4 regions of the Williamsia sp. MIQD14 genome follow, and region 1 is predicted to be linked to each of the others. Evidence: predicted binding sites of a transcription regulator. Region 1 holds the regulator's gene; each other region holds the start of a gene.
The links. The regulator LexA, encoded in region 1, represses DNA repair genes until DNA is damaged. The targets are predictions, from matches to a motif close to CGAACANNTGTTCG.
Positions count from the first base shown of each region.

Region 2: ACQ7HM_RS04295 (DUF222 domain-containing protein) is a predicted target of LexA. The motif match lies at 2,240-2,253, and genes of this name have one in related genera.
Region 3: ACQ7HM_RS04015 (DUF222 domain-containing protein) is a predicted target of LexA. The motif match lies at 2,801-2,814, and genes of this name have one in related genera.
Region 4: ACQ7HM_RS08410 (error-prone DNA polymerase) is a predicted target of LexA. The motif match lies at 2,278-2,291, and genes of this name have one in related genera.

Region 1 is NZ_JBPFDG010000005.1:461,114-468,568, reverse strand. Features, by position in the region: gene ACQ7HM_RS19635 (phosphoenolpyruvate--protein phosphotransferase) at 1-1,318, shown strand, start outside; gene ACQ7HM_RS19630 (SDR family NAD(P)-dependent oxidoreductase) at 1,341-2,204, opposite strand; gene lexA (transcriptional repressor LexA) at 2,291-2,971, opposite strand; gene ACQ7HM_RS19620 (LysM peptidoglycan-binding domain-containing protein) at 3,175-3,666, shown strand; gene nrdR (transcriptional regulator NrdR) at 3,790-4,290, shown strand; gene hrpA (ATP-dependent RNA helicase HrpA) at 4,228-7,455, opposite strand, start outside.
Region 2 is NZ_JBPFDG010000001.1:998,588-1,006,042, forward strand. Features, by position in the region: partial or broken gene ACQ7HM_RS04290 (SfnB family sulfur acquisition oxidoreductase) at 328-549, shown strand; gene ACQ7HM_RS04295 (DUF222 domain-containing protein) at 738-2,198, opposite strand; gene ACQ7HM_RS04300 (alpha/beta fold hydrolase) at 2,486-3,271, opposite strand; gene ACQ7HM_RS04305 (nucleoside deaminase) at 3,309-3,779, shown strand; gene ACQ7HM_RS04310 (sigma-70 family RNA polymerase sigma factor) at 3,819-4,856, shown strand; gene ACQ7HM_RS04315 (VOC family protein) at 4,873-5,283, opposite strand; gene ACQ7HM_RS04320 (sensor histidine kinase) at 5,431-6,684, shown strand; gene ACQ7HM_RS04325 (response regulator) at 6,677-7,342, shown strand; gene ACQ7HM_RS04330 (hypothetical protein) at 7,428-7,455, shown strand, end outside.
Region 3 is NZ_JBPFDG010000001.1:933,515-940,969, forward strand. Features, by position in the region: gene ACQ7HM_RS04005 (glycosyltransferase family 4 protein) at 1-680, opposite strand, end outside; gene ACQ7HM_RS04010 (class I SAM-dependent methyltransferase) at 714-1,481, shown strand; gene ACQ7HM_RS04015 (DUF222 domain-containing protein) at 1,464-2,771, opposite strand; gene ACQ7HM_RS04020 (hypothetical protein) at 2,937-3,710, opposite strand; gene ACQ7HM_RS04025 (G1 family glutamic endopeptidase) at 4,048-4,737, shown strand; gene ACQ7HM_RS04030 (epoxide hydrolase family protein) at 4,743-5,879, opposite strand; gene ACQ7HM_RS04035 (winged helix-turn-helix transcriptional regulator) at 5,978-6,499, shown strand; gene ACQ7HM_RS04040 (PaaI family thioesterase) at 6,496-6,984, shown strand; gene ACQ7HM_RS04045 (ABC transporter permease) at 6,988-7,455, opposite strand, start outside.
Region 4 is NZ_JBPFDG010000002.1:191,767-199,221, reverse strand. Features, by position in the region: gene ACQ7HM_RS08425 (alanine racemase) at 1-533, opposite strand, end outside; gene ACQ7HM_RS08420 (cutinase family protein) at 940-1,647, shown strand; gene ACQ7HM_RS08415 (GNAT family N-acetyltransferase) at 1,656-2,159, shown strand; gene ACQ7HM_RS08410 (error-prone DNA polymerase) at 2,311-5,610, shown strand; gene ACQ7HM_RS08405 (reverse transcriptase family protein) at 6,390-7,064, shown strand; gene ACQ7HM_RS08400 (tRNA (cytidine(34)-2'-O)-methyltransferase) at 7,182-7,455, opposite strand, start outside.

The sequences.
Region 1 (7,455 bases):
GGCCGAGCGCGTGACGGATCTGCTCGACGTCCGAGACCGGGTGCTCGCCGAACTCGCGGGCGATCCCGAACCCGGTCTGGCCCAGCCCGACCACGAGGTCATCCTCTTCGCCGACGACCTCGCCCCCGCCGACACCTCCGGGCTCGACCCCGCCCTCGTGCGCGGCCTGGCCACTCGTCTGGGCGGACCGACCAGTCACACCGCGATCATCGCCCGGCAGTTGGGGATCCCCTGCGTCGTCGCCGTCGGCGCGCTGACGTCGGTGGCCGCGGGCACCCCGGTCATGCTCGACGGCGAGGCGGGCACCGTCACCGTCGGCCCCGATGCCGAAGCCGCCCGCGATGCCGTCGCGCGCTCCCGCGACGCAGCCGAGCTGGTGTCACGGTGGAGCGGACCGGGACGTACCGCAGACGGTCTCGACGTGTCGATCCTCGCCAACGTCCAGGACGGCGTGTCCGCCCGCGCGGCCACCGACTTCCCGGTGCAGGGAGTCGGTCTGTTCCGGACCGAGCTCGCCTTCCTCGATCGGGCGAAGGAGCCCGACGCCGCCGAGCAGACAGCGCTCTACCGCGAGGTCATCGAGGCGTTCGTGCCGACCGCGGGGGAGCCCGACGCCAAGATCGTGATCCGCACCCTCGACGCCGGCTCCGACAAGCCACTGCTGTTCGCCGACAACGGAACCGAGGCCAACCCCGCCCTCGGTGTGCGTGGTCTGCGCGTGGCCTTCGGCAATCCCGGTCTGCTCGACCGGCAACTCGACGCCATCGCGGCCGCCGCCGAGGCGACCGGGTCGTCCCCGTGGGTGATGGCGCCGATGGTGGCCACCGCGACCGAGGCGCGCGACTTCGCGGCGAAGGTGCGCAACCGCGGCCTCGTCGCCGGCGTGATGATCGAGATCCCCTCGGCCGCACTGTTGGCGCCGTCGATCCTCGCCGAGGTCGACTTCGTGTCGATCGGCACCAACGACCTCACGCAGTACACGATGGCGGCCGACCGCATGTCCGCCGAACTGGCCTACCTCACCGATCCGTGGCAGCCTGCCGTTCTCGCGCTGATCCACATGGTCGCCTCGGCGGGCTCGGCGACGGGCAAACCGGTCGGTGTGTGTGGCGAGGCCGCCGCCGACCCCCTGCTCGCCTGCGTGCTGGTGGGCATGGGCGTCACGTCACTGTCGAGTGCGCCCGCGGCCGCGGCCGGGGTGGGCGCCGCGCTCGGCCAGGTCACCACCGAGCAGTGCCGGGCCGCGGCCAGGGCGGCCCTGGCGACCGCGGATCCCGCAGACGCGCGCGTCGCCGCCGCGGCGGCCCTCCACGGCTGATCACGTCGCGGATCGGCTGACCTCACCGCCGGTGCGCGCGGTCCTCCACCTCGCGGACGAGGCCGATCATGGTCGTGTCGCGCTGCAGCGCGGCGTCGGAGAGCGGGTTGACGATGCCGCGCAGCGCAGCCACCGGGATCCACCGCCGCGGGACCTGGATCCGGGGTGACCTGGTCTCGATGCCGTCGGCGACCGCGAGCCCCACACGGCGGGGCTTGATCGGTGTGAGGAGCGGCCGCGGGAACGCCCGCTTGATCAATGCGGTGGCGAGCTCGTCCTTGCCGAAGGCGACGTCGGCGATGGGCGTGGCGACCCATCCCGGGTACAGCACCCCGGCCGTCGCACCATGGGCCGCCAGCTCGCTTCGCAACGCCCGACCGATCTGCTCCACGGCAGCCTTCGACGCCGCGTAGGGCGCATTCACCATGCCGTTGAGGTAGGCGTACGTCGACGAGGTGATCAGGACGTGGCCGCGCGCCTCGATGATGTGCGGCAGCGCCGCGCGCACGGTGTTCCAGACGCCCATCAGGTTCACGCCGATGACCCGCTCGAACACGCCGTCGGCCACGCTGGCAACGGTGTCGGCCGAATCCCCGCTGGAGATACCGGCATTGGCGAACACCACATCGATCCGGCCCCACCGATCCACGGCGCGATCGACCGCGTCGGAGAGATCCGCCGGGACCGTGACGTCGGCTTGCGCGGCGAGCACGCGTTCGGGGTCGAGTCCGCGCACGGCGTCGTCGACAGCCGACTGCACGAGGTCGAGTGCGACCACCCGGGCCCCGCGACGATGCACCTCGCGGACGACCTCACGTCCGATGCCGCCGGCGGCACCGGTCACCACGACCACTGCCCCGTCGAGGACCAATCGCTGTGCGCCCATCACGTCTCCTGTCGTCCACCCCGAGCGGGGGAACCAGTGTGACACGCGGCGTGGTCAGATGGCTTCTGCGGGGTGTGGGCGGGCGATCAGAGGCGACGCATGACGGTGACGACCTTGCCGAGGATGGCCGCCTCGTCACCGGGGATGGGGTCGAACTGTGGGTTGTGGGGCATGAGCCACACGTGTCCGTCAGTGCGTTTGAAGGTCTTCACCGTGGCCTCGCCGTCGATCATGGCCGCGACGATGTCGCCGTTGTCGGCGACGTTCTGCTGGCGGACGACCACCCAGTCGCCGTCGCAGATGGCGGCGTCGATCATCGACTCGCCGACCACGCGGAGGAGGAAGAGCGCGCCGTCGCCGACGAGTTCGCGGGGGAGCGGGAACACCTCTTCCACCGCCTCCTCGGCGAGGATGGGCCCGCCGGCCGCGATCCGACCGAGCACCGGGACGAAGGTCGGCGTCGGGAGCGACAGTGCGTCGGAGCCGCCGCCGTCGCCGGGATCGGCGTCCTGGACGTTCACCGCGCGGGGGCGGTTCGCGTCGCGTTTGAGGAAGCCCTTGCGTTCCAGGGTGCGCAGCTGGTGGGCGACCGACGACGTGGAGTTGAGGCCGACCGCGTCGCCGATCTCACGGATGCTCGGGGGATAACCGCGCTCGCGGACCGACGCACGGATGACCTCGAGGACCTTCGCCTGCCGGGGGGTCAGATCGGCCTCGCTGATCGGGCCGTCGGCGAACTCGGTGGTGGTGACGGTGGTGTCGGACACGGTGTCCCTCCTGTCGCGGCCCCGCTCCCGACCGGTCTGTTCGAACGGTTCGGACGACGCGCGGACCTGCTGTCACCTGGGACAGTAGTGCAGCGGATAACAACTTTCAAACATTTGTTCGACCGTGTCGGGACATTGTCGGAGCCGCGTGATACAAATCGAACACACGTTCACTCGAACGTCTGGTCGATGAGGAGCACGTCATGAATCAGACTCTCACGCGTCACAGCAGCACCACCGCCCACACGGGGTACCGCCCCTCCGGGAGCACCGTCGAGCGCGCGCCGCGGCCGGCGCAGCGCCCTGTGCCCGCTCGCCGGCGGCCCTCGGGTCGGCCGGTCGATGCACGCCCCGCCGGTGTGCTGTGCGCCGACGGACGTCGTCACGCGCCGGTGTCGCGTCGGCCCGCACCCATCGGATGGGGCGCGGCGATCGTCGCCGGCATCGCTCTCGCGGTCGCCGTGTGGGCGGTCGTGCTCGGCGGATCGGCCGCCACCGAGTCGACGGCCGCCCCCATCGCCGGGACCTCGGTCGTCCACGTCCGCGGCGGGGAGTCGTTGGGTGAGCTCGCCGCGCGCGTCGCCCCGGACCGGTCGACGTCCGCCGTGGTCGCCGACATCAAGGAGCTCAACCACATGAGCGGATCGGCGCTGACCGCCGGCCAACCGCTGCTCGCCCCCCTCTACCGGAACTGACCGGTGTGTGACGCTCGACCCGGGTCGGTATCCTCGCGACCGTGGGTCCACCTCGGACCCTGTGACGCCACGGGGCTCGTCCTCGACGCGCGTCGCCCGCGGATCAGGTTCGAGGACACGTCGATGCACTGCCCCTTCTGCAAGCACGAGGACACCCGAGTGGTCGACTCGCGGGTTGCCGACGAGGGACAGGCCATCCGCCGCCGCCGTTCGTGCTCGAACTGCGGTCGCCGGTTCACCACCGTCGAGAGTGCGGTGCTCGCCGTCGTGAAACGCAACGGGGTCACCGAGCCGTTCAGTCGGGAGAAGGTGATGCTCGGCGTGCGCCGCGCCTGCCAGGGCCGCGCTGTCGACGAGGACCGGTTGCGGCTTCTGGCCCAGCAGGTCGAGGACGCCGTGCGTGCCTCCGGATCGGCCGAGATCCCCAGCAACGAGGTCGGATTGGCCATTCTGGGACCCCTGCGCGAGCTCGACGAGGTCGCTTACCTTCGCTTCGCCTCGGTGTACCGGTCGTTCGAATCGGTCGACGATTTCCAGCGCGAGATCGACGACCTGCGGGCGTCACCGTCGCGCGCCGCCACCGCCTCCGTCGGTGCCGCCGGCGAGCCCGTCGATCGCCCGTAGGATCCGCTGCTCCGACACCGGGTAGGCGGGTCTGATCCGCTCGGCGAACAGCCCGATGCGTAGCTCCTCCACCATCCAGTGGATCTGCTCCCCGAGGGCGACGCGCCGTGCCGGTGTCGCCCGCTCGACCACCTCCGCCCACCGGTCGAGAACACGATCCAGCGTTTCCATGGACCGCGCATCGGTCGCCGTCGCGGCGGGCAGTCTGCCCAGCCGCACCAGGATGGCGTCGAGGTACACCGCCACACGCGCTCGGTGTTCGGCATCGGTGGCGCCGATGAACCCGTCGAACACCAGATCGTCGAGTTGTCGGGTCACATCGTCGACGGCCGGAGCCGCACCGAGCCGATCGAGCTCGGCGCGGATCGGCGCGACACGGGTCAACACATCGGCCGCGGCCGCGAGGGCGGCACGGGCCACCGACGGGGCGTCACGAGCGACGGCGGCCCGTAACGCCGCGAAAGCCGCCGGGTCGCGCACCTGTGCGGTCGGCCCCGTGAGATCGCCGATCGCCGCCCGCGTGCAATCGCGCAGCAGGTCGTCGATCGAGCGGTAGGGACTCTGCGACAACGCCAGGCGCGCCGCGACCGGCAACTGACCGGCCGCCGAGGGCTTGAGCGCGGGGATCGAGATCTCGAGCAGGCGTCGGATGGCGCGGTGCGTCTGCCGTTGCGCCTCGGCTGCCGTGGTCGCGACAGCACGTACGACACCACCGTCGACCACCATCAGGTAGGGATGACTCGTGACCTGCTGACCGGCAACGGTTTCGACGACCGATGAGGCGATGGTGCCGATGCCGGCGGCCGTCCACTCGGTGATCGGTGTCGGCGTGGGGGCCGTGGACCCAGCACCCCGGAGCGCGCGGGAACCACCGCCGGACGGCACCGACGGACCGGAGCCCCCGACGAGTTCGCGGAGTCCGGCGAGCGACTCGGCGGTGGCGACGACCGATCCGTCGTCGGCGACCGCCGCGTACGTCATCCGCAGGTGGCGCGGCAGTGCCGCCGGATCGAAATCGTTCGGTGACACCGCGACCCCGGTCTGGCGACCGACCTCCCGGGCCAGCCCGACCGCGACCGGTTCGCTACGAGGGGTGAGCGCCGCCATCGCCGCGGCCCCGACATCGGCGGCGGGACCCAGGCGACGCCGCACCGATTTCGGCAGACTCCGCACCATCGCCACGGCGAGCTCGGTACGCAACCCCGGGACCAGCCAGTCGAAACCCGACGGACGGACCCGTGGCAGCAGTGCGAGGGGGATGTGGACGGTCACCCCGTCCCGTTCGGCGCCGGGGGAGAACTGATAGGTCAGGTCGAGACGCGCCTCACCCTGCTGCCAGTGATCGGGGAACTCGGTCGCTGACACCGCGTCGGGGTCGGCCACCGTGTCGGGGGTGAGGTCGAGAAGGTCGGGCTTCTCGCGACGAGCGGACTTCCACCAGGTGTCGAAGTGCGCCGCGGACACGACCTCCTGACCGATGCGTTGGTCGTAGAAGTCGAAGAGCTGGTCGTCATCGATGACCAGGTCGCCGCGGCGGGCACGGTGCTCGAGATCACGGGCGTCGGAGAGCATCTGGCGGTTGCGCTCGAAGAAGGGATGCCGCGTGCGCCAGTCGCCCTCGACCAGCGCGTGCCGGATGAACAGGTCCCGCGACGTCTCCGGGTCGACGCGCCCGAACGGCACGGCGCGATGCGCGACGAGCGGCACGCCGTAGAGCGTGACCCGCTCGTAGGCCATCGCCGAACCCCGTTTCGACGACCAGTGCGGCTCGCTGTAGGAGCGTTTGACCAACGGTCCGGCGATCTTCTCGGCCCACTCGGGCTCGATCCCGGCGACCGTGCGGGCGAACAGTCGCGAGGTCTCCACGACCTCACCGGCCATCACGAACCGGGGCGGTTTCTTGGCCAACGGAGAGCCCGGGAACACCACGAACCGCGTGCCGCGCGCGCCGAGGAACTCGCGGGTGTCGCCGTCGCGGACACCGATGTGCCCGAGGAGGCCGGCGAGCAGCGACTGGTGCACCGCGGTGGGCGAGGCGTCGGAGGTGTTGGGGGTCCATCCCTTGTCGGCGGTGATGCGCTCGAGCTGTCGGACCAGCTCCCGCCATTCGCGAATCCGGAGCCAGTGCAGGAACTCGCGTTCGCATCGTTTGCGGAACTGGTTGTTCGACAGCTCGTCCCGCATCTGCTCGAGGTGTCGCCACAGCGCGAGGATCGACAGGAAATCCGATCCTGCCACCGCGAATCGCGCATGGGACTCGTCGGCCGCCTGACGCTTCTCGGTGGGACGTTCGCGGACATCGGGTAACGACAACGCCGCGACGATGACGAGCACCTCGGCCAGCGCGCCGTTCTCGTGCGCCGCGACCACCATCCGCGCCCAGCGCGGATCGATCGGCAGGTCGGCGATGTCGCGCCCGACCTTCGTCAGACCGCGGCGGGTGCCGGTCCCGTCGACGGCGCCGAGCTCCTCGAGCAGGCCGATGCCGTCGCGGATCGAGCGGGCATCGGGCGCCTCGACGAACGGGAAGTCGGTGATGTCGCCGAGGTTGAGGGCGGTCATCGTGAGGATGACCGATGCGAGGTTGGTGCGCAGGATCTCCGGTTCGGTGAACTCGGGGCGGCCCTCGAAGTCGTCCTCGGAGTACAGACGGATGCAGATGCCGTCGGCGACGCGTCCACAGCGACCCGCCCGCTGCCGGGCGCTGGCCTGGGAGACGGGCTCGATCGGCAGCCGCTGCACCTTCGTGCGCAACGAGTACCGGGAGATGCGCGCGGTGCCGACATCGACCACGTAACGGATGCCGGGCACGGTGAGCGAGGTCTCGGCGACGTTCGTGGACAACACGATCCGTCGACGGTCCGACGTCGAGAACACCTTCTGCTGATCGCCGGTGGACAGTCGTGAGAAGAGCGGGAGGATGTCGACACGGTCGTCGAGGCGGCGCCTCAGTGCGTCGGCGGTGTCGCGGATCTCGCGCTCGGTGGCCAGGAACACGAGGATGTCTCCGGGACCGGCGCGGGTGAGCTCTCCGACGGCGGCCTCGATCGCGGCGATCTGATCGATGTCGTCGTGGTCGTCGTCCTCCTCGCCGGCGGCATCGCGCGGGCGGTAGCGGATCTCGACCGGGTAGGTGCGGCCGGACACCGAGATGACCGGGACCGG
Region 2 (7,455 bases), on a different contig from region 1:
TTGCCCAACTGTAATCCCCCCGTCCAGACTGCACGCTTCTTGAGCGCTCATCATCCAGCCTTTCGTCCAGATTGAAGCAGATCCCGGTTCGTTTCGTATGTTCGGATGACCGAAGTTGACAGCGTTTGACACTAGTCTTCGGACAAAGTCACAGAACATCACCGTTAGGATTTCGGTGCGCTGCGGGTTCGGCCGAGCACCGAGATTCGCCGTTAGACGCTGATCGGGTCATCTTGGCCTCACTGGCCCACACCCCGTTCGCCTTCCCTGTGCCGACGCCGACTCCCCCCGTTTTGCAAGACTGCTCCTGGGGTATGACTGCACTGGATTCGCGCTGCGGAGATCGTGTCGGACCGCGCGGCGACCGAGGTGTCGTCGGCGCTGTTCGAGGTGAGCGGAACACGCAGCGCTGCCGACGAACTCAACCTGTCGCATTTCTGGCGCAACGCCCGCACCCACACGCTGCACGACCCGGTCCGGTGGAAGTACCAGCACATCGGCCGTTTCGTCCTGCGCGGTACGCCCCCGCCGCCCAGCGCCGCCGTCTGACGCTCTGGAAGGTCGCAGCGTCGTCGCAGTCGGAAGTGGCTTGGCTGAGTGTGTGGAAAGCCGGCACGGCTGAGTGGGTGGAAAGTCGAGCAGAGTGTGCTGGCAGCGCGCAGTGACCGGCGAGAAGAGCAGCGCACACTCGGCGAAGGCTTTCCGCACAGTCAGCGGCGGTAGAACACCACCACAGATCAGGCCGCCGGGTAGAGGTGAGCCCGCGGCCAGGTGATGGCGAACGCCCGACTCACCACAGGGACGGCGTCAGGTGGGTTCCGGTATCGCTCGAGGAGTTCGTCGATCCGGTGTAGATGATTGGCGCGCAGGGCATCGGGTGGGTCGGTGTTGCGGCGCCAGCCATAACGGCCGCGGTCGGGTCCGTCGGTGATCTTCTCGGTGGTCCACTGATGCGGTTCGGTCCCGACGGCCCGGTTGTGGCGACCGCAGGCCGGTGCCAGATCGGTGACGTCGGTGAGTCCCCCGTCGGCCCAATCGTTTTCGGCATGGTGCATCTCGGTGTGCGCGAACGGGACCGGGCAGTCGTCTTTGCTGCAGCCGCCGTACTTCGCGAAGGCCATCAACCGTTGTGCTGGTGAGGCGAGGCGCCTGCCGCGGCCGAAGAACAACGGCTCGTTGGTGACGTCGCTGAACACCGCGAGATGCGGCTGGGCGTCAGCGGCCAGAGTCACCACATCGCTGATCGGGAGGTCGCTCCCGGTCGCAGTACGTGCGACGCCGGCGTATTCGCGGAGTTGGGCATCGGTGATGGAGACGATGATCTGCGGCGGTAGTCCACGATGCGATCCGCCGAGGAGTCCACCGTTGACTGCGGCGTCGAGCAAAGCTTTCAGCGCATCGTGATTGCGCTGACTCTGCGAGCGGCAATCACGGTCAGCCGCTTCACGCACCACATCGCTGCTGATCTCACTGCCATCGCCCCGGGGTGATTGATCGTCGTCGGGATTGTTCATCCCGGGCGCGGCCCACTTGGCGAGAACCACGTCGAACAGGGCACGCGTGATCGGATCCAACGTGGCGGTCAACTTCGGCATCAACTGCGAATCCTGGCAGCCGAGGTTGAGTTTTCGATTCCGTGATCGATCGCGGTCGTCGGTCAAGCGGCCGTCGGGGTCGAGGTGGGCGAGGATGCGCACGCCGGCGGCGGCGATCTCTTTCGGCGTGAGCGTGGTCGCGAACTCGGCAAGCGTCTGCTCGGCAAAGGCACGGTGATCGGGTTCGATCGCAGTCGGGATCTTGTTCATCACGTCGAGGACTGCGTGGACGTGGTCGGGGCCGATGGTTCCGGCGGCGAGTTCGCGTGCGGTGTTCGGACAGACCGGTGGGAGTTTCTCACCGGTCATCGCGTGCATCGGTTCCAGCGCCTGCACTTGTGTCAGGCGCTTCTTCGGTTGTGTGATGCGCAGTTTCGTCTGCAGGAACTCGGTGAGGTTCACGCATCCGACGGTGCGGTACGCGTCGCGGTCGGAGACCTCGATGATGCGGCGGTTACCGATCGCCTCCAACCGCCGCGCGATCCGTTCGTGCCGGATCGCCACCTCGGCGACCGTCTCCTCGTCGTAGCTGTCCGACGAGTCGTCGTTCATCTGGTCGAGGAGTTGTTCGAGGGCAGCGTATTTCGCCAAGAGATCGTTCACGGACTGCCCCCCTCCCCAGGTGGTTCTGTACATCCCAGATTAGCACGGATGTTCGAAACGCGGGAGGTTGATTTCAGTGAATAGTGTTGAAGGCTGGTGTATTTCGGTTGTCTGGTCGCGTTGTACTGCCGCTGACGGTGCGGAAGCCGGTCGTCGAGTGTGCGTTGTCTCGCGGCCGGGTCACGCCAGGCGGTGAGCACACTCGACGGCCGTTTCCACACAGTCAGCACAACCACTCGACGGCCGTTTCCACACAGTCAGCACGACCACCCGACCGGCCGTTTTCTTCAGACGGGGAGGGTGTCGAGCCAGGAGTGGAGATGGTGGTGGGTGAGAACAGGGTGTTCGAGATGGATGTTGTGCCCGCACCGGTCGGCGATGACCACGGTCGCGTTCGGATAGTGCTCGGCGAGATCGAGTTGATTACGCCAGCCGACGACGGTGTCGTTGCGCCCCAGCATCATCAGGACGGGTCCGAGGAATGGCGGGCCCATCGCCTCCGGTGACTGTGACAGCGCCGGCCGGATCCGTTCGGCGACGTCCGGGTTGCCCGCGCGCAGACCCGGCAGCACGTACTGCTCGAACCGACGCCACACGTCGGCGGTCTGTCGCGTGGTCACCGCGGTGAACTGCTCGCGGTCGGCGTCGGTGAGGCCGGCCAGGAGGCCTTCGGCGACCTCGACCGCCCGTGCCTCGGGAAGACGACGCGAGGGGATGGGTTCGGCGGTCGGACACAGCATCGCCACTCCGAGAACCTGTTCCGGTCGGCACACCGCGAGCCTTCGGGCCAGGCCGGCCCCGAACGAGCTGCCCACCTCCGCGAACGGACGACCACCGAACTCGCGGTCGATGAGGTCGTCCAGGTCGGCTGCGATGTCGTCGGCGTGGGATATCGACGGGCCCCCGGCCGCCGTCCCGAACCCGAGCAGGTCCACGAACACCCGACGCCAGCCACCGGAGTGCGCGGCGAACGACTCGTCGAGCGGCAGCATGATCCGGTGGTCGACGGCCCAACCGTGCACCATCAGCACCGGGACACCGGATCCTCGGGTGAGTACGGGGTTGCGAGACACGGACGCAATCCAACCGCATGTTGTTACGGTCGGGGACGTGGACGACTCGGGTTTCCTGCTCCAGGCCATCGACCTCGCCGAACAGGCTCGTGCGAGTGGCGACCACCCGTTCGGGGCGGTGCTGGTGGGTCGGTCGGGCACGGTGGTCGGCAGCGGCCTCAACACCGTGGTGACCGATCGCGATCCCACCGGCCACGCCGAGACGAACCTCGTGCGCACGGTCGGCGGTCGCATCAGCCGCGAGGATCTGTCGACCATGACCATGTACACCAGCACCGAACCGTGCGCGATGTGCGCGGGTGCCATCTACTGGGCCGGCATCGGAGCGGTGGTCTACGCGCTGGCCGAGTCGGAACTGCGCGAGCTCGCGGGCGCCAATCCGGCCAACCCCGTCCTCGACCTCCCGTGCCGTGAGGTCTTCGCCCGCGGGGTGCACGATGTCGAGGTCCGCGGCCCCGTCGACCTCCCGCAGGCCCGCGCGGTGCACGCCGGTTTCTGGTCCCCGTAACCGCTGCGCAGCTGTCCGATTGTTCGTACCCTGGCACGCATGACAGCCCAGCCCACCGCACCGGCAGCGAAGACATCCGCTCAGACGGTCACCGACCGTGAGTTCCTCGAGATCATCGAGCCCTACCGGCGCGAGATCATGGCGCACTGCTACCGCATGATGGGCAGCCACCACGACGCCGAGGATCTGTTGCAGGAGACCTACATCCGGGCGTGGCGCGGATACGCGGGCTACGACCAGCGGGCGTCGGTGCGGACCTGGCTGCACAAGATCGCCACCAACACCTGCCTCACCGCGCTCGAGTCCAGGAAGCGCCGCCCGCTCCCCAGCGGCCTGGGTGGCGATGCCTACGACCCCGAGGCCCCGCTGCTGCAGGACCACGAGGTGCCGTGGCTCGAGCCCTACGCCGACGACACCGCGGCGCCGCCGGAATCGGCCGACCCCGCGCAGGTGGTGGGGTCGCGCGAGTCGATCCGCCTCGCGTTCATCGCCTCGTTGCAGCACCTGCCCGAACGTCAACGGGCCGTCCTGATCCTGCGCGACGTCCTCGCGTGGCGGGCCGCTGAGGTCGCCGACACCCTCGGTCTCACCGTCGCGACCGTCAACAGCCTGCTGCAGCGGGCCCGCGCTCAGCTCAAAGAGGTTGCACCCGAACGCGACTCGGTGACCGAGCCGGACGAGGCGACCAAACGCGAGACGCTCGAGCGCTACGTGGCCGCCTTCCAGGACTACGACGTCGAGGCCATCGTGTCCCTGTTCACCGACTCCTCCATCTGGGAGATGCCGCCGTTCACCGGTTGGTACCTCGGCGGCGAGCAGATCGGCACGCTGATCCGCGGCAACTGCCCGGCCGAGAAGGCGGGCGATCAGATCCTGCTGCCGACCACGGCCAACGGTGGGCAGCCGGCGTTCGGGCTCTACATGATCGGCGACGACGGGGTGCACCGGCCGTTCCAGCTGCAGGTGCTCGACCTCGCCGCCGACGGCTCGGTGCGCCACGTGGTGGCGTTCTTCGCCGGCGACCTGGTGGCCGAATTCGCACGCTTCGGCCTCCCGGCCACCGCGTCACACGACTGACGGATCGGAGCCGGGATCAGTCGGCGGGCAGCTGCGAGGTGTCCATCCACACGACCTCCCACGCGTGCCCGTCGAGGTCACGGAAGCTGCGGCCGTACATGAACCCGTGGTCCTGCGGATCGGTCCACGGCGACCCGCCGGCCGCGAGGGCCGCGTCGGCGAGCGCGTCGACGGCATCGCGGCTGTCGGCGGAGATGGCGAACAGTGCCTCGCGGGACGTCGCGGTGTCGACGATGTCGCCGTCGGCGAGGAACGAACGGAACCGGTCGGTCTGCAGCATCATCACCGTCGCCATGTCACTGAGGACGACGCTGATGGTGGTCTCGTCGGAGAACGTCTCGTTGATGTCGAAGCCCAGTCCGGTGAAGAACGTTCGCGAGACGGCGACATCGGCGACGGGAAGGTTGACGAACAGCATGCGGGACATGGGAGCTCCTCTGTCGTACGGTCGCCGCGGGTTCGCGGCGGGTCACCGATGAAGACCCGAGTCGACGCGAGAACTCATCGGCGACGCCTCGGATCAGTCTTTGGCCGGATGCGCGCGACGACGTCGATGGGTCACGATGAGTCCACCATGTCGATCTCTGCGATGCCGGGTCCCGGGACCCCGCCGGCCCACGGGCTGCGCCGACCCTGGCTGCCGGGCGCGGTGCGCGCAGAACTGGAGGACGATCCGCGACCGCTGACCGGCCGGCGCAGCCCCCGCGACGTGGTCGTCGACATCGTCGTCATCGTGCTGGCCGCGTTCATCGGGCTGGTCGGCGCGCTGCCCTATTTCCACGGCCACACGATCGATCTGCCGATAGACCTGACGGTGGGCGCCGTCGGGTGTCTGCTGCTGCTGTGGCGCCGTCGCTGGCCGGTCCCCATCGCCATCGTCATCAACGTGATGTCGATCCCGTTCGCCGGGGCAGGGGGTGCGGCGTACCTGGCGATCTTCTCCCTCGCGGTGCACCGCCCGTTCCGGTACTCGATCGGGGTCGGGGCACTGGGCGTCGGCGCCGGACTGCTCAACCTGGCCATCATCAACGACGAGAACGGCTTCTTCTTCAACGCCACGTTCCTGGTGCTGTTGATCGCGGTTGCGGTGGGCTGGGGAACGTCGGTGCGCAACCGTCGCCAGCTGCTCATCTCGCTGGCCGAACGTGCCCGGCGCGCGGAGTCCGAACAACGGGAGCGACTCGGTGCCGCCCGCGCGACCGAGCGCGAACGCCTCGCCCGCGAGATGCACGACGTGCTCGCCCATCGGATGAGCCTGCTCTCGGTGCACGCGGGGGCTCTCGAGTACCGACCCGACGCAGCCCCGGAGGACATCGCGCGGGCTGCCGGGGTGATCCGCAGCGGCGTGCACCAGATGCTCGAAGATCTGCGCGACGTGATCCTCATGCTGCGTGAGGAATCCGACGATCTCGCCGCGAGAACGCAGTCGCTGACCGACGTTCCCGGTCTGTTCGCCGAAGCCCGTCAGGCCGGTGCCGTGATCACCCCGCACATCGAGGTCGACCGCGGCGACGACGTCCCGGGCGTGGTGGGGCGCGCGGCGTTCCGGATCGTGCAGGAGGGACTGACCAACGCGCGCAAGCACGGTGGCCGGGTGCCGGTGGCCGTCGACATCACGGGCGGGCCGGGACGCGGCCTGTCGATCTCGGTGAGCCAGCCCCTCAACCACAGCATCGGACTACCCGAGATACCCGGTACCGGAACGGGTCTGACCGGTCTCCACGAACGCGTCAACCTGGCCGGGGGTGAACTGGTGCACGGCGTCGTCGACCACCGGTTCGTGCTGCGGGCCCGACTTCCCTGGGAGGCAGGTGCGGTGAATGCCTGAGGCGATACGACTCCTGCTCGTCGACGACGAGTGGTTGGTGCGCGCGGGGCTGCGCACGATGCTCAGCGGTGACGCCGGCATCGAGATCGTCGGCGAGGCGGCCGACGGCGACGGGATCGCCGAGTTGGTCGCCGAGACCGGCGCCACCGTGGTGCTGATGGACATCCGCATGCCCGGGGTGAACGGGCTGGCCGCCGCCGAGCATCTGTGCGCGTTGCCCTCTCCGCCGCATGTGGTGATGCTGACGACCTTCGACGCCGACGACCTGGTGGTCGCGGCGTTGCGAGCCGGCGCCAGCGGGTTCCTGCTGAAGGACACTCCGCCGGCCGATCTCGTCGCGGCCCTGCACGCGGTGGTCGCGGGCGATCCGATCCTGTCGCCGCAGGTGACGCGGCGGTTGATCGAGCAGGTCACCGAACCCGACCGCGACGCACGGTCGGCCACCGCGACCCGGCAGATCGCCGAGCTGACCCCGGGTGAGCAGCGTGTGGCCGTCGCTGTGGCACAGGGCCTCTCGAATGCCGACATCGCTCGCGAACTGTTCGTGACGGTGGCGACGGTGAAGAGCCACATCTCGCACATCCTCGACAAGCTCGCACTGACCAACCGCGTGCAGATCGCGTTGCTGGTGCACGATGCGGGAGTGCACCGCACCTGAGCTACCGGTGTCCGTTGTGTCCGATTGGTGCGCAATGGGTTTCGGACCACTAGGTGGTCGGGCCCCGTTGTGGTAGGCAATGTCGATGAAGAAGTTGCTGACCGTCCTCGTCC
Region 3 (7,455 bases), on a different contig from region 1:
GCCACCACCTCGAGCGCGTCCTCGATCTGCTTGTGCGGCACCAGCCTCGACAGCACCACGAGGCGGTGGCGGTCGGGGTCGACGGGCAGCGGCGTGGTGTGGGGCACCGGGTCGGCCCCCGCTCGCACGATGGCGACCCGCTCCGGCTCGACGCCCAGGGCGTGCAGGTCGCCGGCCGAGGGATCGGAGACGGTGAGGTACTGCCTGCGCCGATGCACCCGCGGCGAGATGCGTGACTCGATGAGCCAGCCGACCGCCCCGAGCAGCCGACCGGCGACGGGCCACTGCGCGCGGTGGCAGTGGTGCACGAGGACGACGACCGGTGCGCGGGTGACGGCGGCGGCGAAGAAGGGGATGCCGTTCTGGGTGTCGATGACGGCGTCGGGCGAGAGCCCTGCGAGGGGCCCGAATCCGAGGCGTCCCGCGACCATCGCGCCGAGCGCGCGCGGATACACCGACAACCGGCCGCCGCCGCGCGAGATGGTGATGCCGTCACGGACCTCGCGCCGGGCCGCACCGGGGTATCCGGCGGTGCGCAGCGTGACCTGCACGCCGCGCCGTGCGAACTCCGCGCCCACACGTTCGAGGTAGCGTTCGCTGCCGCCGCCCTGGGGGTGGTCGCTGTCGCGCCAGCACAGCAGCAGCACCTCTGCGGGCAGGGACGCGGAGTGGCTGGACACGTCTGCGAGGGTATCGGTCGTTAGGGTTCTGGCGTGTCCGCCCCGCCCCGGTCCCCGTTCGCCCGTCGCGCCACCCTGCGCCGCGCCGCCGGATTGCTCAACGACTTCCGGTACGAGCAGACCGACCCCGATCGCTTCTACTCCGCGCTGGCCCGCGACTCGGTCGATCTCGTGGCCGACCACCACGGCGACCTCGACGGTGCGGTGATACTCGACGTCGGCGGCGGTCCCGGTTACTTCGCCGACGGGTTCCGCGCCCTCGGTGCGCGGTATGTGAGCGCCGAACCCGACCCCGCCGAACTCCATGCCGCAGCACTGCCGCACCGCGCGACAGTGCGCGCCTCGGGGATGGACCTGCCGTTCGCCGACGGCGCGTTCGATGTCTGCTTCTCCTCCAACGTCGCCGAGCACGTCCGCGATCCGTGGCGCATGGGCGCGGAGATGCTGCGCGTCACGCGTCCCGGTGGCACCGTGATCCTCAGTTACACCCTCTGGTACGGCCCGTTCGGCGGCCACGAGATGGGCCTCACCCACTACCTCGGTGGCGCCCGCGCGGCCCGCATGTACACCCGACGCCACGGGCACCCACCGAAGAACCTCTACGGCACCAGCCTCTTCCGCGTCACCGCCGCCGATGGACTCCGCTGGGCCGCAACCGTTCCCCCCGACGCGGCCACTCTCGTCGCCGCGTTCCCCCGCTACCTTCCCCGATGGGCCTGGTGGGTGATGCGCGTTCCCGGTCTCCGAGAACTGTTGGGCAGCAACCTCGTGCTGGTGTTCCGCTCAGGCGGCGTCGAGTAGCGCCCGTATTTGTCGTTCGACGGGACTGACGGGTCGGTCGTGGTGACCGGGTGGCGCGGGTGCTCGGGAGGCGTGACTGTGCCCGGTGGGGGTGGTGAGTGTGGTTGTGTGTCTTCCGGTGTCGTGGTCGGTGACGACGAGCCAGCCGGGGTTCTGTTTGGCGCGGTTGTGGCTGACACACATACCGCTGCCGTTGTCTGCTGACGTCTCGCCGCCCCGTGAATGGGGTTCGGCGTGGTCGTATTCGGCGATCGGTGCGTCGCAATACGGGATGCGGCAGGACAGGTCACGGACGTCGAGGAAGTGCTTGAGCCCGGCCGGGAACAGGCGCGCGGTGGAGTCCATCGCGACCAGCGCTCCGCTCGACGGCGCTTTGTAGAGGCGGCGCAGTGTTGAGGCCGTGTCTGCGTCGAGGGCGGTGGACACCACCGCGCGCGCAGTGTCGGCGGGGATCGGGCCGTAGCCGGTGACCTGTGCTGCCGCAGAGCTGTCACCGAGGAGGACCTCGTCGGACATCACCAGGTTCACCGCCACGGGCAGTGCGCCTGCGGTCGCGGCGCCGGTGACGCGTTCGACGAGGGCGTCGGCCATCACCTGCGCGTGGGTGCGGTCATCGCCGCCGACGGTGGCATCGGCGTGCTTCTTCAGCGAAGCGAACACCGAGATCCCCGACACCAGCGGCAGCAACGCCGACAGCCGCACCATCCCGTCGGGAGCCGGTCGGGTACTGACGCGTCGGTCTGATGGCGCCAGCGCGTGACGATCGACGACGGCCTGCGGATCGAGTTCGTAGGCAATCCTCTTCACCTCGGCGTCGAGTGCGCGGTCCCCGACACCGTCTAGTAGCGAGGTGTCGGCGCAGATGCGGCGGTCGATCTCGCCGCGATCTTGTGCGGTGAGATGTGCGGTCTCGCGCACCAGGATCGTCGCCCGCCACTCGGTGAGCGCACCCGACGCCAACGCAGCACGCGTGTGCGGCATCTCGCGCATCAGCGCCCGCGCGAAACCGAGATACCGACCACCGGCCGACCCCGACGCCTTCCGCGCCAACGCCACCTCGGCGGCCAACCCACGACCCTGCCGAGCCGCGGGTACACCCACCGCACTCTCGGCCTCGACACGCAACTCTTCGAGCCGCATCGTCTCGACCGCCTGCGCCGCAGCACATCCCGCCTTGATCGACTCGAGAAGGGAGATCCGATCAATCGCGGTGGCTTCATCGGCGGCGTCGGGGACATCGGTGAGACGCGACAGAAACGATTGCAGTGCAACCACTGTCGCGTCCTGCATCGCTGTCATGATTCCCCCGAATCAACTCTCGAATGTAGGTTCGAGTGTATATGCGCCCACCGACAACCGCCACGACGATCGTCGTCCTGTGGACAACCTTGGACACGAGATGACCACGCGCACAGGCCGTTCGAGACTCTCCGGATCGAGCACGGGCAGAAAGGGTCAGCTCGCGGGCGCCTCACAGCGCAGCAGACCGGTCGACGAGGTGGAGGTGTTCAGCACCTTGCCGTCGCGGCTGATCGTGCATGTCAACTGACCCTGGAGAACCACCGCCGTCAGCGACGGCGTCACCCCGACATCGACGGCCACCGACCAGGGCGGAGTGATGAGTCGCGGGGTGATCTTGAACGTCTGGCCGGCCGAATAGGTCAGTCCGAGAACCTGACCGTTGCCGGTGATCTGGTAGAGGATCTGACCCGGGGTCGGGGTCGCCGTCGTCGACGGCTCCTCCGTGGGGATCGCGCCACCGGGGAGGTCCGGGACCAAAGAGTCGTCCGGCGCCGTGACCGACGTGCTGCCCGACGCCGCCAGATCGTTGTCGCCGTCATCGCCGCTGTTGTTCACCAGGAAATAGCCGGCGACCAACGCCACCACCAGGAGCAGGGCCACCACCGCGGCGACCAACCACAACGTGCGGTTCGAGTTGCCACCACCCGGCGGCGTCTCCCCGTACTGGGGCGCGCCGTACTGGGGCTGGGCGTATTGGGGTTGCCCGTACTGCGGCTGTCCGTATGGGGGCTGTCCGTACTGGGGCGCGCCGTACGGTTGCTGCCCGTACTGGGGTTGCGCATAGGGGTCCTGCGGGTACGGCCCCTGCGTATACGGCGCCTGGTCGGGGTCAAAGGCCTGGGTGGGCGGGTTCTGTCCCACCGGATCGACCGGACGCCACTGATCGCCCGCTCCGGGATCCTGCTCTCCACCGGGTCGTTCGGTCATCTCGCGGCCTTCCTCGTCCACCGACGCGCCGTCGGGTCGCCCACCAGTCTGCCTGTCCGGGCCCATCCGCCTCCCGGACACCGACGATTCGACGCCGGGACGCGACAAATCGGTCTTCGCCACGCCAACCGGTCCGAACTCTGATCAGGTGGTCTCACTCATTCCGTTATCACCGGCAACTAACAGTAGGGGTCCTCATGCGCCGCCAACTCGCCCTCACCCTGGCCGCCCTGGCCACGTCCGCGGTCGTCCCCACCCTCGCCGTCACCGCGAGCGCCGATGCCCCTCCGTCACGAACGCCATCACCGCATCCACCGGTATCCACGGCCACCCTCTCGTGGGCCGCAGGCCGCGCGGATCGAAGACCGGTCGCGTCGCCGCGGGCAGCACCTCGACCAACTGGGCGGGCTACGCGCAGACCGGGTCGGCCGGACAGTTCAAGACCTCCACCGCGTCGTGGACGGTGCCGAAGACCTCGAGCACCTACCCCGGCTACTCCTCGACGTGGGTCGGCGTGGACGGCGCCGCCAACAGCTACCTCACACAGACCGGCACCGAGGCCGACGTCGTCAACGGCAAGGTCTCCTACTACGCGTGGTGGGAGGTGATCACGCCCAGCGATCCCGCGCCGGAGACCCGGTTCAGCCGGTTCCCGATCTCTCCCGGCGACGCCATCACCGCGTCGGTGGTCACCAACGGCACAACCTCGACGATGACGCTCACCGACACCACCACCGGTCAGACCGCGAGCAAGACCGCCGCGTACACCGGCCCCGGCGCCTCGGCCGAGTGGATCCAGGAGGACACCGACGTCAACGGCTACATCTCCACGGCGCCCAACTGGGGGTCGGTCACCTTCCGCGCCATCACCGTCAACGGGGCCTCACCGGCGCTCACCGCGAGCCAGTCGATCGACATCGTCGACGGTCAGGGCACGCAGGAGACGCAGACCTCGGCACCCAGCGCCACGGCGAACGGCTTCACCACCACCTGGCTCGCCACCGGCACCCAGACCTACACCGGCTGATCCCCCTACCGCGCAGCGTCTCCCAGCGTCGCGAACCACGCCCGGACCTCCGACACGAAGAGCTCGGGTTGTTCGAGGGCGGCGAAGTGGCCACCACGATCGACCTCGTGGAAGTACCCCAGGGTCGGGTACCGCTTCGCCGCCCACCGCTGCGACGTCCGGGAGATCTCCTTCGGGAACATCGAGATCCCCACCGGCACGGTGATGTTCGGCCACGTCGGATGCTGTGCGGCCTCCCAGTAGATCCGGGCCGAGGACGCCCCCGCGGCGGGCAGCCAGTACATCATCACCTCGTCGAGCAGCTGGTCGTGGGTGAGAATCGACGACAGGTCGCCGTCGTGATCGGTCCACTCCCAGAACTTCTCGACGATCCACGCCGCCTGACCGACCGGGGAGTCGACGAGGCCGTAACCCAGCGTCTGCGGCCGTGTCGACTGCTGCTTCTGGTAGCCGGTGCGGTACCGCCGGTGCTCGGACATGTCGGCGAGGATCTGGCGCTCCTCGGGAGTCGGCTCGTCGTCGCGGTCCGGTGGTGCGAGCGGCATGTTCAGGTGGATCCCCATGACGTGCTCGGCATCGCGTTCGGCGAGGTTGCTCGTCACGATCGAACCCCAGTCACCGCCCTGCGCGGCGTAGCGCTCGTACCCGAGGCGGGCCATCAGCTGCGCCCAGGCGTCGGCGATCCGCTCGATCCCCCACCCCGACGTCGTCGGCTTGTCGCTGAACCCGAACCCGGGCAACGCCGGGATCACCACGTGGAACGCCGGCTCGTCGGCGCCCGGCTCGGTGAGTGGTGCGATCACGTCGAGGAACTCGCACACCGAACCCGGCCAGCCGTGGGTCAGCAGCAGAGGCGTGGCGTCGGGTCGCGACGACCGCACGTGGATCACGTGCACCCGAAGGGTGTCCGGGCCACCACCGTCGAGCTCCACCCGGAACTGGGGCAGCTGGTCGAGGCGGCGTTCGAGCCGCCGCCAGTCGTATCCGTCGGCCCAATGGGCGACCAGCGAGCGCAGGAACGTCTGCCGCACGCCCTGCGAGATGTCGTCGACCGTCTCGGGTTCGGCCCACCGGGTGCGGGCGAGACGATCGGCGAGATCGTCGAGCTGTTCCTGGGCCACCTCGATGCGGAACGGGGTGATCGTCTCCGAGGCGATGCTGTCGTCAGAAGTCACGTCGCCCAGTGTGCCCCTCTCTGCTGACTTCGCCTCAGCGAAGCCAGCGGTGCTAGCCTGACCCCATGGCCACGCATCCGCAGCCCGATCTCCTCCCCGACCGCGGGGAGTGGACACTCACGAACGCGAACTGCTCGATCGCCCGCACCGTCGACGTCGTCGGCAATCGGATCTCGCTCCTCCTGCTCCGTGAGGCGTTCTTCGGGACCCGCCGCTTCGACGACTTCGCCGAGCGGGTCGGGGTGTCGGAGTCGGCCGCCGCGAAACGACTGGGCGAGCTGACCGCGGCCGGCATCCTCGAACGGCGCCCGTATCGCGAACCAGGACAACGGGAACGGCACGAGTACCGACTCACCCGCAAGGGTGGGGAACTGCGGGTCGTGCTCACCGCGCTGCGCGACTGGGGCGACCGCTGGGAGTTCGACGACCCCGGTCCGCCACTGCACACCGTGCACCGCGAGTGCGGCGCCACCGTCCACGCGCAGATGCGCTGCACCGACGGCCATCTCGTCCCGCGACACGAGACCGCACTCGCCGCGGGCCCCGCGCCCGAGACCCTCCGCCCCGCCACCGAGGACCTCCGATGACCGAACGCACCCGCACCATCACCTGGGACGACCCGATGGCCACGGCGTCGGCCTCCCAGGGTCGGACCGGCCTCGAGTTCGTCGAGGCCCTCGCCGCGGGCGAGGTGCCCGCCCCGCCGATCATGCATCTCACCGGGGCGACGTTGGTCTCGGCCGATTCCGGACGCGCGGTGTTCTCGCTGCAGCCCGCCGAGTACCACTACAACCCCATCGGGTCGGTGCACGGCGGCATCATCGCCACCCTGCTCGACTCCGCGGCCGGATGTGCCGTCCAGACGATGCTCGACGAGGGCGTCGGCTACACCAGCCTCGACCTGTCGGTGAAGTACCTCCGCGGCGTACGCGCCGACACCGGGGTCATCACCTGCACCGGCACCGTGGTCCACGCCGGTCGCCGAACGGCACTGGCACAGGCCGAGATCCACGACAGCGACGGTCGACTCCTCGCCTCGGCGACCAGCAGCTGCGTCATCCTCCGACCCTGACGCTCACGCGTCGGTGATGGCCTCCAGCGGGTTGGTCCGCGCCGCGCGGACCGCCGGCCACAGCGCGGCCAGCACGCCGACGAACGCGGCGGCCACCAGCGTGATCCCGATCAGGCCGTAGGGCAGTACGGCCGTGGTGATCCCGAGGTCGCGGAACGTACGCACCAGCGCGATGCCGATACCACTGCCCAGGATGACGCCGAGGACCGCGCCGAAGATCGCGATCAGGACCGACTCGATGTAGATCGTCCGCCGCACCTGCGCGCGCGCCATGCCGATCGCGCGGAGCATCCCGATCTCGCGTTTGCGTTCGATCACCGACAGCGCCAACGTGTTGATGATGCCGAGCACCGCGATCACCAGGGCCAGCCCGAGCATCCCGTAGAGCACGGCCAGCATCTGGTCGATCTGCGACGACGCCTGTCCGACGAACTGCGCACGATCCTCGACCTGCACGGTGAGGAAATCCTT
Region 4 (7,455 bases), on a different contig from region 1:
GCGGGGGAGTACCCGTGACCCGGGAAGGTGAACACGCCGACCACCCGCAGTCCGTGGGCAACCGCCTGCGCGGCAACGGTTCCGGCGTCAGCGGGGGCGGTGCCCGTCCGATGCTGTCCACTGTCGACCTCGATGAGAACCTCGACCGATTCGCGGGCGTCACCGAGCGCCTCGGCCATCGCGACCGCACCGGCCGCCGAATCGACCGTCACCCGTACCGAGGCGTCGCGCACCACCGACCGCAGTCGCGCGGCCTTCGAGGCGGTGAGCCACAGCGGGTAGGCGATGAACAGGTCGTCGAAGCCCGCCGCGGCGAACGCCTGTGCCTCACCGATCGTCGCGACCGTCAACCCGACGGCGCCCGAGGCGATCTGCCGCCGCGCGATGTCGGCGCTCTTGTGGGTCTTGGCGTGCGGACGGAGCGCGAGACCCTGCGCCGCGACCCGCGTCGCCATGTCTGCGATGTTCGCGTCGAGCACGTCGGTGTCGACGCGGACGTACGGGGTGTCTGCGGTCGGGAGTCGGGTCGGCATCACCGTGGACTCTACGACGCGCCCGTGTCGTCTCCGGGGACGCCTCGAACCGGTTGTATCTGATCGGTATCGATCGCCCTACGGGTGTTCCACGCCCCGAGGTACGTATGCTTACCGTCGGCGTCTGCAGATCGCGCATCGGGTGCGACCGACCACGGAGGTGATCGGTCAGACGGTCAATCTGAACACCGCCGATGGTGGACCGTGCCGGGGTTCTGCCCACTGGCAAGGGGCCGGTCGCGATCGTCGTCCACGGCGAGGTTGCTCTCATCGGATTGTCGTCGGAGGCACACCGATACCTCACCCGGATCGTCCGGTTGCACCAGGTGTGAGGCGGCGCATGCGGCGAACCGGACTTCGGTGAAGCGCATCACGCCGAACGGGTCGCTGCGGTTACGCTGTGGGCATGCTCAAACGATCCTTCATGGCCATTCTGTGCGGCGTGATCGCCGCGGTCGGCCTGTCGGCGACCACCACCCTCACCGCTGCCTCGGCCGCGCCGTCGTGTGCGAACGTCGAGGTGCTCTTCGCCCGCGGCACCGCCGAGCCCGCACCCCCGGTCGGCCTGACCGGTCTGTCGTTCGGACAGGCGCTGCGTGGCGCCCTGCCCGGCAAGTCGGTCGTCGTCCGCGGGGTGAACTACCCGGCGAGCGCGAACTTCCGCGATCGGATAGGCCTCGCGCAGACGGTGATCAACGGCGTGAAGGACACCCAGAACCGCATCACGTTCCTCGCCCGCACCTGCCCGCAGACCCGCATCGTCGTCGGTGGGTACTCGCAGGGCGCGGTCGTGGCGGGCTACGCGCTCGCACCGCGGGTCACGCTGCCCGCGCAGTACCGCGGCTCCGCGCCCACCCCGCTGCCGGCATCGGTGGCCCGCAACGTCGCCGCCGTCGTGCTGTTCGCGCCGCCGAGTGCCCGGTTCCTCCGCGACGCCCAGGCGCCCGCGATCGAGGTCGGCCCGCTCTACCAGGGCAAGACGATCCGCTACTGCATCGCCGGTGACACCATCTGCAACGGTGCCCCGCTGGGACAGCCGAACGGCCTGCACGTGCTGTACGCGGTCAACGGCGACACGGTGAACGCCGCCGGTCGCGTCGCCGCTCGCATCTGACGCGACCCGTGCAACCGCGGGTCCTGCCCGACGGCGCCGTGATCCGTGCCGCGCGGCCCGGTGACGAGCCGGGGTTGCTCGCCGCGATCACGGCGCTCGCGGAGTACGAACATGAGCCCGATGCGGTGCGCAACTCCGTCGACGCTCTGACCGCCGCGCTCTTCGGCGACGATCCCGCGGTGTTCGCCCACGTCGCCGAACGAGACGGCGACGTGGTGGGAGTCGCGATCTGGTTCGTCACCTACTCCACCTGGACCGGTCGTCACGGCGTCTGGCTCGAGGACCTGTTCGTGTACGAGTCCGAGCGGGGACGTGGCTACGGCGTCGCGCTCCTCGCCTCGCTCGCCGCGGTCTGTGTCGATCGCGGATACGCGCGGCTGGAGTGGACGGTGCTCGACTGGAATGCGCCGAGCATCGCGTTCTACCGATCGCTGGGCGCCCGGCCGATGGACGAGTGGACCACGCAGCGACTGGTCGGCGACGACCTCGCCGCCCTCGCGCGGCGGGGATAGTCCGCCCCCGCGATCACGCTCCACTTCCTCGACCACGCTCCACCTACATGTGGAGCGCGGCTCGACAGGTGGAGCGCGACGGTCGACCGGGGCAAGGGACCGGCGCACCCGATCGTGTCGAATATGTGTTCGATTCTCGGTACAGTCGGGTGTGGGCTGGAACGAGGGCCCGCCCACGTGGGCGGAGATGGAGCGCGTCCTGTCCGGGCGCCCGAACCAGGGCGGTCGGCCGGGTGAGACGTTTCCCGGCGACGGCAGCGACAGCCCCGCGTGGTCGCGCAAGCGGGAGCCGTTCCGGGCCGACGACGTCGAGCGCGGACGCACCAGCACCCCGTACGCCGAGTTGCACGCCCACACCTCCTACAGCTTCCTCGACGGTGCGAGTTCCCCCGAGGAGATGGTCACCGAGGCCCACCGCCTCGGATTGTCGGCGCTCGCGGTCACCGATCACGACGGGTTCTACGGGGTCGTCCGGTTCGCCGAGGCCGCCCGTGAATGGCGTATGCCGACGGTCTTCGGCGCGGAGTTGTCGCTGCAGCACGACGCCGCGCGGACCGGTACCGCCGACCCCGGCGGGCACCACCTCCTCGTCCTCGCCCGCGGGCAGGACGGGTATCGCCGGTTGTCGCGACAGATGGCGGCCGCACACATGGCCGCAGGCGAGAAAGGTCTGCTGCGCCACGATCTCGACACCCTCGCCGCCGCGGCCGACGATTCCTGGTTGATCCTCACCGGGTGTCGCAAAGGCGCCGTGCGACAGGCGTTGTCGACCGGTGGTCCCGACGCCGCCGCGGCCGAGCTCCGCGCACTCGTCGATCGGTTCGGCCGCGACAACGTCGTCGTCGAACTGTCCACCGCCGCGCTGCCCACCGACGACGAACGCAACGCGGCACTCGCATCGCTCGCCGCCGCCCACGGTCTGCACACGGTGGCCACCACGGGGGCCCACTTCGCCGCACCGAACCGGAGACGGCTGGCGATGGCACTCGCCGCCGTGCGTGCACGATCGAGTCTCGACGAGATCGCCGGCTGGCTCGGCCCGCTCGGGGGAGCGCACCTGCGCAGCGGTGACGAGATGGCCACCCTGCTCGCCGCACACCCCGAGGCCATCGACAACTCCGCACAGTTCGGTGTCGACTGCGCTTTCGAACTGCGTCTGATCGCACCGGAACTGCCACCGTTCGACGTGCCGGACGGGCACACCGAGAAGACATGGCTGCGGGAGCTCACGATGCGCGGGGCCGCCGACCGTTACGGGACACCCGCGACACACCCCAAGGCCTATCGTCAGATCGAACACGAACTCGCGGTGATCGATTCGTTGAATTTCCCGGGGTACTTCCTGGTGGTCCACGATATCGTCGACTTCTGCAAACGCTCCGACATCCTCTGTCAGGGCCGGGGCAGCGCGGCCAACTCCGCGGTGTGTTTCGCGCTGGGGGTCACCAACGTCGACCCGGTGCGCAACAGTCTGCTGTTCGAACGCTTCCTGTCGCCCGAGCGGGACGGTCCCCCCGACATCGACGTCGACATCGAATCCGATCGACGCGAGGAGGCCATCCAGCACGTCTACACCAAGTACGGGCGCGAATACAGCGCTCAGGTCGCGAATGTGATCACCTACCGCGGTCGGTCGTCGGTGCGGGACATGGCTCGCGCACTGGGGTATTCGATCGGGCAGCAGGACGCCTGGAGCAAACAGGTCAGCCGGTGGGGGCGCACGGTCGACGAGGACGAGAACCCCGAGGCCGACATCCCTGAGGACGTCCTCGACCTCGCCGGGCAGGTGTCGGGGATGCCGCGTCATCTCGGCATCCACTCCGGTGGCATGGTGATCTGCGACCGACCCATCGCCGACGTCTGTCCCACCGAATGGGCGCGGATGCCCGGTCGCAGTGTGCTGCAGTGGGACAAGGACGACTGTGCGGCAATCGGTCTGGTGAAGTTCGACCTCCTCGGACTCGGCATGCTCTCCGCGCTGCACTACGCGATCGACCTCGTCGCCGAGCACAAGGGACTCCACGTCGATCTCGCACGGATCGACCTGGGGGAGAAGGCCGTCTACGACATGCTCTGTGCCGCCGACTCGGTCGGCGTGTTCCAGGTGGAGTCGCGGGCGCAGATGGCCACGCTGCCACGGCTGAGACCCCGCGAGTTCTACGACCTCGTGGTCGAGGTGGCGCTCATCCGACCCGGGCCGATCCAGGGTGGGTCGGTGCATCCGTACATCCGGCGGCGCAACGGACTCGAGGTGACCGGGTACGAACACCCGTCGATGCGTGCGGCGCTCGAACGCACCCTCGGGGTGCCGCTGTTCCAGGAGCAGTTGATGCAACTCGCCGTCGACGTCGCCGGCTTCGACGCCGCCGAGGCCGACCAGCTGCGGCGCGCGATGGGGTCGAAGCGATCGCCGGAGAAGATGCAGAAGTTGAAGGAACGCTTCTACTCCGGCATGGAGGAGACCCACGGGATCACCGGCGAGATCGCCGACCGGGTGTTCGAGAAGATGGCCGCGTTCGCCAACTTCGGTTTTCCCGAGAGTCATTCGCAGAGTTTCGCGGCGCTGGTCTTCTACTCGTCGTGGTTCAAGTACCACCACCCCGCGGCGTTCTGCGCCGCCCTGCTGCGGGCACAGCCGATGGGTTTCTACTCGCCGCAGTCACTGGTCGCCGACGCGCGCAGGCATGGTGTCGCCGTCCACGGCCCTGACATCAACGTCTCACTGGCGCATGCGAATCTCGAGAACAGCGGTCTCGACGTGCGGATGGGGCTGGGGTCGGTACGGCACATCGGTGACGAGGTGGCGCAGGTCATCGTCGACCGACGCGTCGCCGACGGTGCCTACCGCAGCCCGGCCGATCTGGCCCGGCGCGCCGAACTCGGCGAGAGGCAACTCGAGGCGTTGGCGACCGCGGGTGCGTTCGACTGTTTCGGTGGCAGCCGGCGCCAGGCGCTGTGGGACGCCGGCGCGGCCGCGTTCGAACGGGCTGATCAACTCGCGCTCGAGGCGTCGCTGACCGCTCCGACACTGCCCGGTCTCACCGACGTGGAGACCGCCGCGGCCGACGCCTGGGCGACCGGGGTGACCCCGAACGTCTATCCCACCCAGTTCCTCCGGCCCCGACTGACGGCGATGGGTGTCGTCGCGGCCGACGGTCTCCTCGCCGTGCCCGACGGGTCGCGCGTCGTCGTCGCCGGGGCGGTCACCCACCGGCAACGTCCGGCCACCGCGTCCGGCGTCACCTTCATCAACCTCGAGGACGAGACCGGGATGGTGAACGTGGTCTGTTCGGTGGGGCTGTGGAAGCGCTATCGACGATTGGCCCAGAACGCCACGGCGCTGGTCATCCGGGGCACGGTGCAGAACGCCGAGGGCGCGGTCACCGTGGTCGCCGAACACCTCGAGAAGATGGATCTCAAGGTCGGCACCCGATCCCGCGACTGGCGATAGTGAGCCATGGCAACATGATCGGATGCGTGGTGGGCGGGACGAGAACGGGGTGACACACCCGTCTCAGGGGCAACCCCTGGGTACACCACACAGCGAGACCCTGCGTCCGACGCCGGACCGCACGCTGCGCGTGCCCCGCGGCGCCGTGGACAGGAGCATTCGGTCGACTCGCCTGCCACGCATCCGATGACGATCGAGGCCGTGCGGCGTTATCCGCGCTCGACGGCCGAGATGCTGGCCGCGATCGTCGACGCGGCCGATCCCGAGTGGACGCGAGCGGGTCTCGCCGATGCGCTCGCGGCACACCGCCGCGGTCTCGATGAGGCGCAGGCCGACGCCGTCGCGGGTCACCTTCTCGTCGCGTTTCCCCGTGAGCCGCCGGATCGGCGTGAGGCGATCGCCGGGCGCATCGTCGAACTGGCGATGCCGTCGCTGCGCCCGCGCCCGGCACCACGAGTGCTGTGGGACGGCCTGCCGCGGTACGCCGACTACTCCGCTCTCGCGCAGGCCTACGACATGACGGTGTCCGAGCTCGACTGGTTGGCCGACCACGGAAACTGGTTGCGATCGAGAACCGGTCCGCTGCAGCACTATCGCGTGACACCGATCCCCAAACGGCAGGGCGTTCGAGTCCTCGAGATCCCGAAACCGCGTCTGCGTGAGACGCAGCGACGGATCCTGCGCCGAGTACTCGACCGCATCCCGCCACACCCTGCTGCGCAGGGATTCGCGGTCGGTACCTCGCCGGTGACGTTCTCGAGCCCCCACGCCGGTGGCCTGTGGTCATCCGCGTCGATCTCCGACGGTGTTTCGAGTCGGTCACCGTCGCCCGCGTCCGCGCGGTGTTCGCCGCGGTCGGCTACCCGTCCGCCGTGGCCCGCGCGCTGGCCGACCTGTGCACCACCACGACGCCGTCGGAACGCCTCGTCGGCATGGATCCCGTACACGCTGCGATGCTGCGATCTCGCCATCTGCCGCAGGGGGCGCCGACCTCGCCCGCGCTGGCCAATCTCGTGATGCGCACCCTCGACCGCCGCATCACCGGATACGCCCGACGGCACGGACTGGTCTACACCCGTTACGGCGACGACCTGGCGGTGAGCGGCGTGATCGAGGACCCGTCGGCGGTGGTGTGGGTGGTGGGGCAGATCGTCGCCGACGAGGGTCTCACCGTCCACGGTCGCAAGACGCGGATCATGTACGCCCATCAGCAGCAGCGCCTCACCGGGCTGGTGGTGAACGACCGTCCGCGTGTGTCCCGATCCGAGTACGACGATCTGCGGGCGTTGTTGCACAACGCGATACGAAGCGGGGCCCGGGCCCAGAATCACGACGGTGTCGGGAACTTCGAGGCCCACGTCCGCGGTCGGATCGCGTGGGTCGGCTTCGACAACTCGACGCGCCGGGACACGCTCCTCGACATGGCGTCGCGGGTGGACTGGGCCGACGAGTGAACCGTCCGGCTAAGGCCGCCGTGAGAAGTTCGCACGCTCGCGTGTCGTCCGCATGCCGGCGGCAGCGTGCGAACGGTGCGACGGCGTGCGAACGGTGCGACGGCGTGCGAGCCAGCGCTACACCGCGCCGTCGAAGCCGTTCTGACGCCAGGCCTCGTACATCACGATGCTCGCGGCGTTGGCGAGGTTGAGCGATCGACGCCCCGCGAGCATGGGGATCCGCAGACGTTCGGTGACGTGCGGGTCGGCGAGGACCTCGTCGGACAGGCCGGTCGGCTCGGGGCCGAACAGCAGCACGTCGCCGGGGCGGTAGTCGACCGCGGTGTGGAACTTCTCGGCGTGGGCGGTGAACGCGTAGACGCGGTCGGGCGCGAGTGCCTCCCAGGCGGCG